DNA from 2 places in the Actinoplanes sp. NPDC026670 genome. Region 2 is predicted to be linked to the other one. Evidence: riboswitches for the same ligand, from Rfam matches in the RefSeq annotation. Region 2 holds a riboswitch; the other holds the start of a gene.
What was found. Region 2 has a riboswitch for S-adenosylmethionine ahead of thrC (threonine synthase). Riboswitches for the same ligand answer to the same signal wherever they lie in the genome.

Region 1 (4,125 bases), on a different contig from region 2:
GGCCGGGTACCGCTCCAGCAGCCGGCGCACCCCCTCGGTCACCGCGACCAGCGCGTTCGACCCGAGCCAGGGGTAGGCGGCGTGCGCGGTCCGGCCGGTGGCGGCGAGCCTGGCCCGGATGATCCCCTTCGACTCGTTGACCACCCGCAGCCCGCTCTGCTCGCCGATGATCACGAACCCGGCCCGCACCCCCTGCGCCACCTGGTGCCCGGTGCCGTCGAAGCCGCCCACCTCCTCGTCGGTGACCAGCTGCAACCCGATCGGGTAGGGCAGGGTGGCGGCCAGGTCCCGGAAGACCCGGGTCATCACCAGGGCGGCCGCCTTCATGTCGTGGGCGCCACGGCCGTAGAGGCGATCGCCGTCCAGGCGCGGGACGAACTGGTGCGGCTCGCCGGGCACCACGTCCAGGTGCGCGTTGAGGATCACCCGCGGCGGGCCGGGCCGGCCGGGGACGGTCAGCAGCGCGCTCGGCCTGCCACGGGACTCGAATCTCCGTACCCGAAAAGCCGGGCCGGCGACCGTGAGCAGCAGGTCGAGCGCACGCCGCAGCTCGTCCGGGCGATCCGCGGTCGAGCGGATCGCGATCAGCGCCGCGAGGTCCTCCATGGACGGACCCTACGCCGGAATCCTCTCGCCCGCCTCGACCGCGACCGGCAGCTTGTTGCCGGCCGGCGGCAGCGGGCAGGTCGCGAAGTCGACGTACGCGCACGGCAGGTTGGTGGCCCGGTTGAAGTCCAGCGTCACGGTGCCGTCCGCGGCCGGCGCGGCGACCGCCAGGCTCCGGTTAGCCGCGTAGGTGGTCAGCCCCGAGGTCGCGTCGGTGAACAGCACGGACAGCGACCCCGGCGTGCTGCCGTTGAACGCGATCAGCGACAGCGACTCGCCGCCCGCCTCGAACTCGATGCGCCCCGGCGACTCGTACACGTGCTCGATGCCCTCGGCCACCGACCCCACGGTGGTCGGCCGCGGCTCGTCGAACCGCACGAACCGCCCGGTCACCACCCACTTCTCGTCGGCCGGGTAGGCGGGCGTGCCGGGGTACGCGGTGAGCAGCGCGCTGCGCGGGCTCCGGGGCCGCACCACGTCGTAGCCGCCACGCCGGGCGATCTCGATGTGCACGTCGCCGTGTTCCACGATCACGTCGCCGCGCTCCTCGATCGGCTCGAACGTGTGGGTGCCGGTGATCGTGCCGTCCGGGCCGGTCAGCGACTCACCCTCGGCCAGGGCGACGGTGACCCCGGACGGCCCGGTGCTCCACGCGCCGGGCGCGTCGTCGAAGCTCTGCGGCGTCTCGGTGAGCCAGTGCAGGCCGGTGATCGCGAGGAAGCCGTGCGGATCGGCGCGCCGGCTCTCGTGCTCGGCGTGCCATTGGTCCCACTGCTGCTGGAACGAGGTCGTCATGAACATCGACTGTATTCCCTACTCTTCGCGTGGGAAATGGACGAGGGCCGTGACATCTGCTAATTTCGGCGGCAGGTCATGAGTGCCAGCACACAGCCCCGGCTTGCTGGCCGGCAACCCTTCCGTTCGCGACGGGGTGCCCCGGGTGAGGACCGGGCCGTTGTCGACCGACAGCGGCAAAACGGCGAACCCGTGGAGGCGCGGTCATGCCATCTTCCCCGCTCGACGTCATCTCCGACGGCAGCGACTTCGTTCACCTCGACTACGCGGCGTCGGCCCCCTGTGTGCGGGCCGCCGCCGATGCCGTCCAGGACCTCCTTCCCCGGTACGGCAGCGTGCACCGCGGCACCGGAGTGCGCTCGCAGGCGTCCACCCTCGCGTACGAGCTGGCCCGCGACGTGGTGGCCGAGTTCGCCGGCGCCCGCCCCGGCGACACGGTGATCTTCACCCGGAACACCACCGACGCCCTCAACCTGCTGGCCCGCGCCCTGCCGCCGGGCACCACCACCGTGCAGTTCGAGGGCGAGCACCACGCCAACCTGCTGCCCTGGCCGAACCCGCTGCGGCTGCCCGCCCCCGCCTCGCCCGACGACGCGGTCGCCGTCCTCAAGCTGGCGCTCGACGCGCTGACCGGGCCGGTGGTGTTCACCGTCACCGGGGCGAGCAACGTCACCGGCGAGGTGTGGCCGGTGCGTGCGCTGGCCGACGTGGCGCACTCGTACGGCGCCCGGGTGGTCGTCGACGCCGCCCAGCTCGCCCCGCACGTCCCGGTCGACCTCGACGACCTGGGCGCCGACTACCTGGCCTTCTCCGGCCACAAGCTGTACGCGCCGTTCGGGGCCGGGGTGCTGGTCGGCCGCTCCGACTGGCTGGACGCGGCTCAGCCGTACCTCGCCGGTGGTGGCGCGAGCGCCGCGGTCGGTGACCGTCCCGGTGATCTGACCTGGGCCACCGGGCCGGCCCGGCACGAGGGCGGCACCCCCAACCTGCTCGGCGCGGTGGCCCTGGCCGCGGTCTGCGAGGCGCTGGCCGTGGCCGGCCGGGCCGCCCTGCACGAGCACGAGCAGCGGCTGCTGGCCCGGCTGCGGTCCGGGCTGGGCGAGGTGCCGGGCGCGATCGAGGTCAGCCTGTTCGGCCCGGACCACCCGCGGGTGGGCATCGTGTCGCTGGCGCTGCCCGGCCACGACCCGGCCGAGGTCGCCCAGCGGCTGGGCCGGGAGCACGGCATCGGCGTCCGGGCCGGCCAGTTCTGCGCCCACCCGCTGGTCCGCCGCCTGGCCGGCGGCGACCGGGCCGGCGCGTGCGGCGACGGCGTCACCGGGCTGCTGCGGATCAGCTTCGGCCTGGGCAGCACCGAACACGACGTGGACCGGGCGGTCACCGCGCTGGCCGCGGTGCTCCGGGCGGATCGCACCTGACCTACAACCGGCCCGGTCCTGTGACGTGCACCCCAACCGGCCGATGCTGCGTTCGTGGCGACGTGGATGGCGAGACTCCGCGACCGGCTTCCGGCCGGGGGGAGGCTCAACGACGAGGACTGGGCGGGCCGGCACCGGCTGCTCACGGTGCTGCTCGGGCTGTGCATGGTGTTCCTCACCGTGTTCGGCGTGCTCCGGGGCGCCCACGCGGACGACCTGCTGATCACCGACGGGCTGGTGCTGGCCGGTCTGATGACGGCCACCCTGGCGAAGAACCGCCGGGTCCGGTCCCTCGCGGTGGCGCTCGGCTACGTCGCCGCCTGCGGCGGGTTCGTGGCCGTCTGCCAGGGCCTCACCGAGGCGCATTTCAGCTTCTTCATCCTGATCCCGGCGCTGGCCCTCTACCGCGACTGGGCGCCGTTCGGCGGCTTCCTGGTCGGCACCACGCTGCACCACGCCGGTTTCGGGGTGGTGGTGGCCGACCACACCTTCGGCAACCACTCGGCGCAGCAGCACCCGATGGTCTGGGCGCTGCTGCACGGCGCCGCGGTGCTCTGCGCCGCGGCGTTCCAGCTGGTCGCGTGGCGGTTCAACGAGATCGAGGAGCAGCGCGCCGAGGAGCACCTGAGCGAGAGCCAGGCCCAGCTCAGCGTCGCCTTCGACGAGACGCCGGTGCCGATGGCGATGTTCGCCACCGACGGCCGGCTGCTGCGTACCAACGCGGCCTACCGGACCTGGCTGCGCCTGCCCGACGAACTGCCCGCCGGCTTCACGGTCCGTGACCTGCCGCTGCGCCCGATGCAGCCGGACGAGCCGCGGTACGCCCACCTGCTCACCCAGACCCGTGAGCCGATCACGATGACCCGGCAGTACATGCGTACCGACACCGGCGCGCTGATCTGGGTGCAGACCCACGCCACCGGCCTCTACGACCGCGACGGCGGCCTGCGGCTGATCTTCGTGCACTGCAACGACGTCACCGCGGTCCGCGACCACGAGGCCGAGCTGCGCTACCAGGTGCGGCACGACTCGCTCACCGGCCTGCTGTCGCGCAAGGCGTTCGAGCAGGACCTGACCGAGATGCTGAGGGCCGCCACCGACCCGGTCAGCGTCATCTACCTGGACGTGGACCGCTTCAAGTCGATCAACGACGGCGCCGGGCACACCACCGGCGACGACGTGCTGCGGGCCCTCGCGGTCCGGCTCACCCACGTGATCCCGGCCGGATCGCTGCTCGCCCGGCTCGGCGGCGACGAGTTCATCGTCGCGCTGACCGGACCGTCCGGCACCGGCCTGCGGGTCGCCG
Region 2 (4,125 bases):
ATCCGGAGATCGGAGTGCAAGTCCTCGGAGGAGGTAATTCTGACAACCGGCTGATCGTCGGTGACAGTCAGTGAGAGTTGGTCACGAATTGGTGACCTTCGCCCGTCCGCTCGGACGACCCGTAACGGGGTCAGCCGAGCAGGCCGGCCTCCCGGGCGCCGCGCAGCGACGGCTTGATCGTGTGGGTCGGTCCAACCTGGCCGGCCACCGCGTCGAGCGTCTTCAGGCCCTCGCCGGTGTTGTAGACGACGGTCTCCTTGGCAGGGTCGAGCTTGCCACTGGCCACCAGCTTCTTGAGCACCGCGACGGTGGTGCCGCCGGCGGTCTCGGCGAAGATGCCTGTCGTCTCGGCGAGCAGCCGGATGCCGGCCCGGATCTCGTCGTCGTTCGCGTAGTCCATCCAGCCGCCGGTGCGCTTCACGGCCTCGATCGCGTACGGCCCGGCGGCCGGGTCACCGATGTTCAGCGACTTGGCGATGCCGGTCGGCTTCACCGGGGTGATCACGTCGGTGTCGGCGTGCAGGGCGACCGCGATCGGGTTACAGCCCTCGGACTGGGCGCCGAAGACCGTCCAGCCGCCCTCCGGGGCCTCGGCCAGTCCGATCTCGACCAGCTCGGAGAACGCCTTGTCCACCTTGGTGAGCAGCTCGCCGGAGGCCATCGGGATGACCACCTGGGCCGGGATGCGCCAGCCGAGCTGCTCGGCCACCTCGTAGCCCAGCGTCTTCGAGCCCTCGGCGTAGAACGGGCGGACGTTCACGTTCACGAACGCGGTGTCCTCGAACTCGTCGGTCTCCACGAGCTCGCTGCACAGCCGGTTCACGTCGTCGTAGGAGCCCTCGATGGCGACCAGCTCGCCGCCGTACACCGCGGTCGTGATGATCTTGCCCGGCTCGAGGTCGGACGGGATGAAGACGATGCTCGGCACACCGGCCCGGGCCGCGTGGGCGGCGACCGAGTTGGCCAGGTTGCCGGTCGAGGCGCAGGAGAACCGCTTGAAGCCCAACTCCTTGGCCGCGGTCAGGGCCACCGAGACGACCCGGTCCTTGAACGAGTGCGTCGGGTTCTGCGAGTCGTCCTTGACGTAGAGCGGGGCCTCGATGCCGACCGCGGCGGCCAGCTGCGGGGCCGCCACCAGCGGGGTCAGGCCCGGGTCGAGGGTCACCCGGGTCGCCGGGTCCTGGCCGGCCGGCAGCAGGGCCGCGTAACGCCAGATGTTCTGCGGGCCCGCCTCGATCTGGGCCCGGGTCACCCGCGCGAGCGCCGCCTCGTCGTAGGCGACCTCGAGCGGGCCGAAACACTCGTAACAAGCGTGCTGCGCGGCCAGCGGGTACTCGGAGCTGCAAGCGCGACAGATCAGGCCACGAGCGGGCGACGTGGAGGTGGTCGAGGGTGCGTCAACGACAGACGTCATCAGAGTTTCCTCTCATCTTTCCCCGCGGCGACCTGCCGAAACGGGGACGGAATTAGCACCTGCCACGCGCGGCTCGTCATCGAGAATCGCTGCGCGGTGGTTGCCGGGGCTTCGTCGGGCCGTATCCCTCTGCCCCTCTGGATGAGGTATTCAGTTGTTTCCAACACCTTACGACGAGATCCCGCGTACGCCACACGGTCTTCCCGATGTGTGAGCCACCTCCTTCTCGGGGCTGACTTCTCAGAGCTGAGCCACGCAGGACACCTGGGTGGCCACCGTGCGGTAGCCGAGCCGGTCGTTGACCGCGAGCATCGGCTTGTTCTCCTCGGCGTTGCTGGTGTAGGCGGTTCGTACGCCGGAGGCCGCGGCGCGGCGCAGGGCCGCGTACTTGACCAGGCGGGCCAGACCACGGCCGCGATGCTCCGGAACCGTGGCGGTCATGTCCGACCACATCCGGTCGCCGTCCCGCAGCACCAGCGAGAACGACACGATCACGCCGTCCGCGACGGCGGCGATGCTGGTGTCCCGGTCCAGGCCCGGCTCGTCCCAGATCTCGTAACGCCACAGCGGGTAGGGCGTGGGCTGCGGCGGTGCCTCACCCGGCTCGTCCGTCGCGGCCGCCACATCCGCCGCGTACAGCGCCTCCTCGGTCACCTCGCGCAGCCGCACCACCTGGATCCCGGGTGGCGCCGGCACGAACGGCCGATCGCCGAACCCGGTCAGGTCCAGGCCCGAGAAACGCATCTCGCGGGACGGCTCGAACCCGTGGGCGCGGGCGAACCCGGCCGACTCCGGCCGGGCCCAGCAACTCGCCCGGCACACCCCGATCGACCGCAGATGGGTGGTCGCCTCGGTGAGCAGAGCCGTGCCGACACCCCGGCCCCGGTGCTGCGGGTGCACGTGCAACGCGATCCGGCCGAAGCCGGCATCCGACGAGCGGGTGTCCCGGAAGGCCGAGGCCTGGCCGATGATCCCACCGTTGCTCTCGGCCAGCAGGTAGATCCGGTCCCCGCCGGGTGGTGGGTCGGCGAACGTGCGGCGGGTGGAGGCCTCACCACGGACCAGATAGGGGTGGACCACGGCGCGGAGCGCGGCCGACGCCGCGGCGTCGTCGGGGTGGGCCGGGCGGATCGAGAAGTCAGCCGTCACGGCCGTCATGCCACCGTGCGGGTGCCCCGGCCGTCAACCCAATTGCGACCGGGGCACACCGTCAGGAGGTGACGTCCTTGCGGGTGAAGCGGTAGAAGGCGATGCCCCAGAACAGGGTCGCGTAGACGATCGCGGAGATCGCCCCCTTCGCCAGGTCCTCGCTCTGCACCGGAGTCGAGAGGAGGCCCATCCAGGCGTCCGAGTAGTGGCTCGGCAGGCCGTTACGGATGCTGCCGAGCGCCTCGATCTGGTCCAGGATGCTGGACAGGATCCAGAGCAGCACCGCGCCGCCGACCGCACCGAGAGCGGCGTCGGTCAGCACGGACAGCAGGAACGCCAGGCCGGCCACCACGAGCAGGGTGGTCGCCAGATAGGCGCAGATCCCCAGCAGCCGCAGCAGACCCTCGCCGGGCGGGATCTCGGCGGCGATCGTGCTGCCCATCGGGGACCAGCCGTACCGCAGGGTGCCGACCAGCAGGCTGGTGCCGACCAGCAGGAGCATGGCCAGCAGCGAATAGCCGGCGGCGACGGTCAGCTTGACGCCGAGCAGCCGGGCCCGCGGGACCGGGATCGCCAGCAGGTAGCGCAGGCTGCCCCAGCTCGCCTCGCTGGCCACCGTGTCGCCGAAGAACAGCGCGACCACCACCACCAGCAGGAACCCGGCCGACACGGCGAGACCGAAGAGCGCGAAGTTCAGCCCGCCGGAGGTGGCCAGGTCGGACATGCTGCTGAACGCGCCGCCGCCGTTGCCGTCGTCGTCGCCACCGCCGCCACCACCGAACTCGAAGGCGGCCAGCACGATCAACGGCAACAGGACCATGAAACCGAGCGCCAGCTGGGTACGCCGCCGGGACGCCTGCCGGCGCACCTCGGCCCAGAGCGGCATGGTGCGCGACGGCTTGTAGCCCGAAGCCGCCTCCAACGTGGTCATCGCGCCACCTCCGCTGCGCTCCGGTGTCGCGACGACGTTGAACCTGTGCTGATTGATTCGCTCGCCAGCTCGCTCATCGGTCTCCACTTCCTCGCGAGTTGTCGCCGACCAGGGACAGGAACGCGTCCTCCAGGCGGCGGCGTGGCACCAGCCGGTCCACCCCGATGCCGGCGCCGACCAGGGAGGCCACCACCTCGGAGCGGGCCGTGCCGTTCATGTCGACGATCAGGCCGTTGGGGCCTTCGGTCTTGACCGAGGCCACCCCCAGGTCCTGAAGGATCCGGGTGGCCGCCGGCACGTCCGAGACGTCCAGCTGCACCGACGGGGAGTCCCCGACGATGTCGCTGACCGGGCCGGACGCGACGATCCGCCCCTTGTTGACGACGACCGCGTGGGTGCAGGTCTGCTCCACCTCGGCGAGCAGGTGGCTGGAGACCAGCACGGCCCGGCCGTCGGTGGCGTACCGCTGCAGGACACGGCGCATCTCGGCGATCTGCGGCGGGTCCAGTCCGTCCGTCGGCTCGTCGAGCACCAGCAGCTCCGGCAGGCCGAGCATGGCCTGCGCGATGGCGAGCCGCTGCCGCATGCCGTGGCTGTACTTGCGGGTCTTGCGGTGCACCGAGTCGCCCAG

Region 1: it holds a riboswitch for S-adenosylmethionine, as region 2 does, so the genes downstream of both, AB0E94_RS38715 (aminotransferase class V-fold PLP-dependent enzyme) here and thrC (threonine synthase) in region 2, are expected to answer to the same signal.

The regions. Positions count from the first base shown of each region.
Region 1 covers NZ_JBEZXU010000056.1:57,754-61,878, forward strand. Annotated here, with positions in the region: gene AB0E94_RS38705 (M20/M25/M40 family metallo-hydrolase) at 1-606, opposite strand, end outside; gene AB0E94_RS38710 (DUF1684 domain-containing protein) at 616-1,401, opposite strand; SAM riboswitch class IV at 1,476-1,590, shown strand; gene AB0E94_RS38715 (aminotransferase class V-fold PLP-dependent enzyme) at 1,608-2,819, shown strand; gene AB0E94_RS38720 (EAL domain-containing protein) at 2,874-4,125, shown strand, end outside.
Region 2 covers NZ_JBEZXU010000031.1:82,891-87,015, forward strand. Annotated here, with positions in the region: gene thrC (threonine synthase) at 131-1,414, opposite strand; SAM riboswitch class I at 1,424-1,562, opposite strand; gene AB0E94_RS28255 (GNAT family N-acetyltransferase) at 1,655-2,563, opposite strand; gene AB0E94_RS28260 (ABC transporter permease subunit) at 2,625-3,494, opposite strand; gene AB0E94_RS28265 (alpha/beta fold hydrolase) at 3,568-4,125, opposite strand, start outside.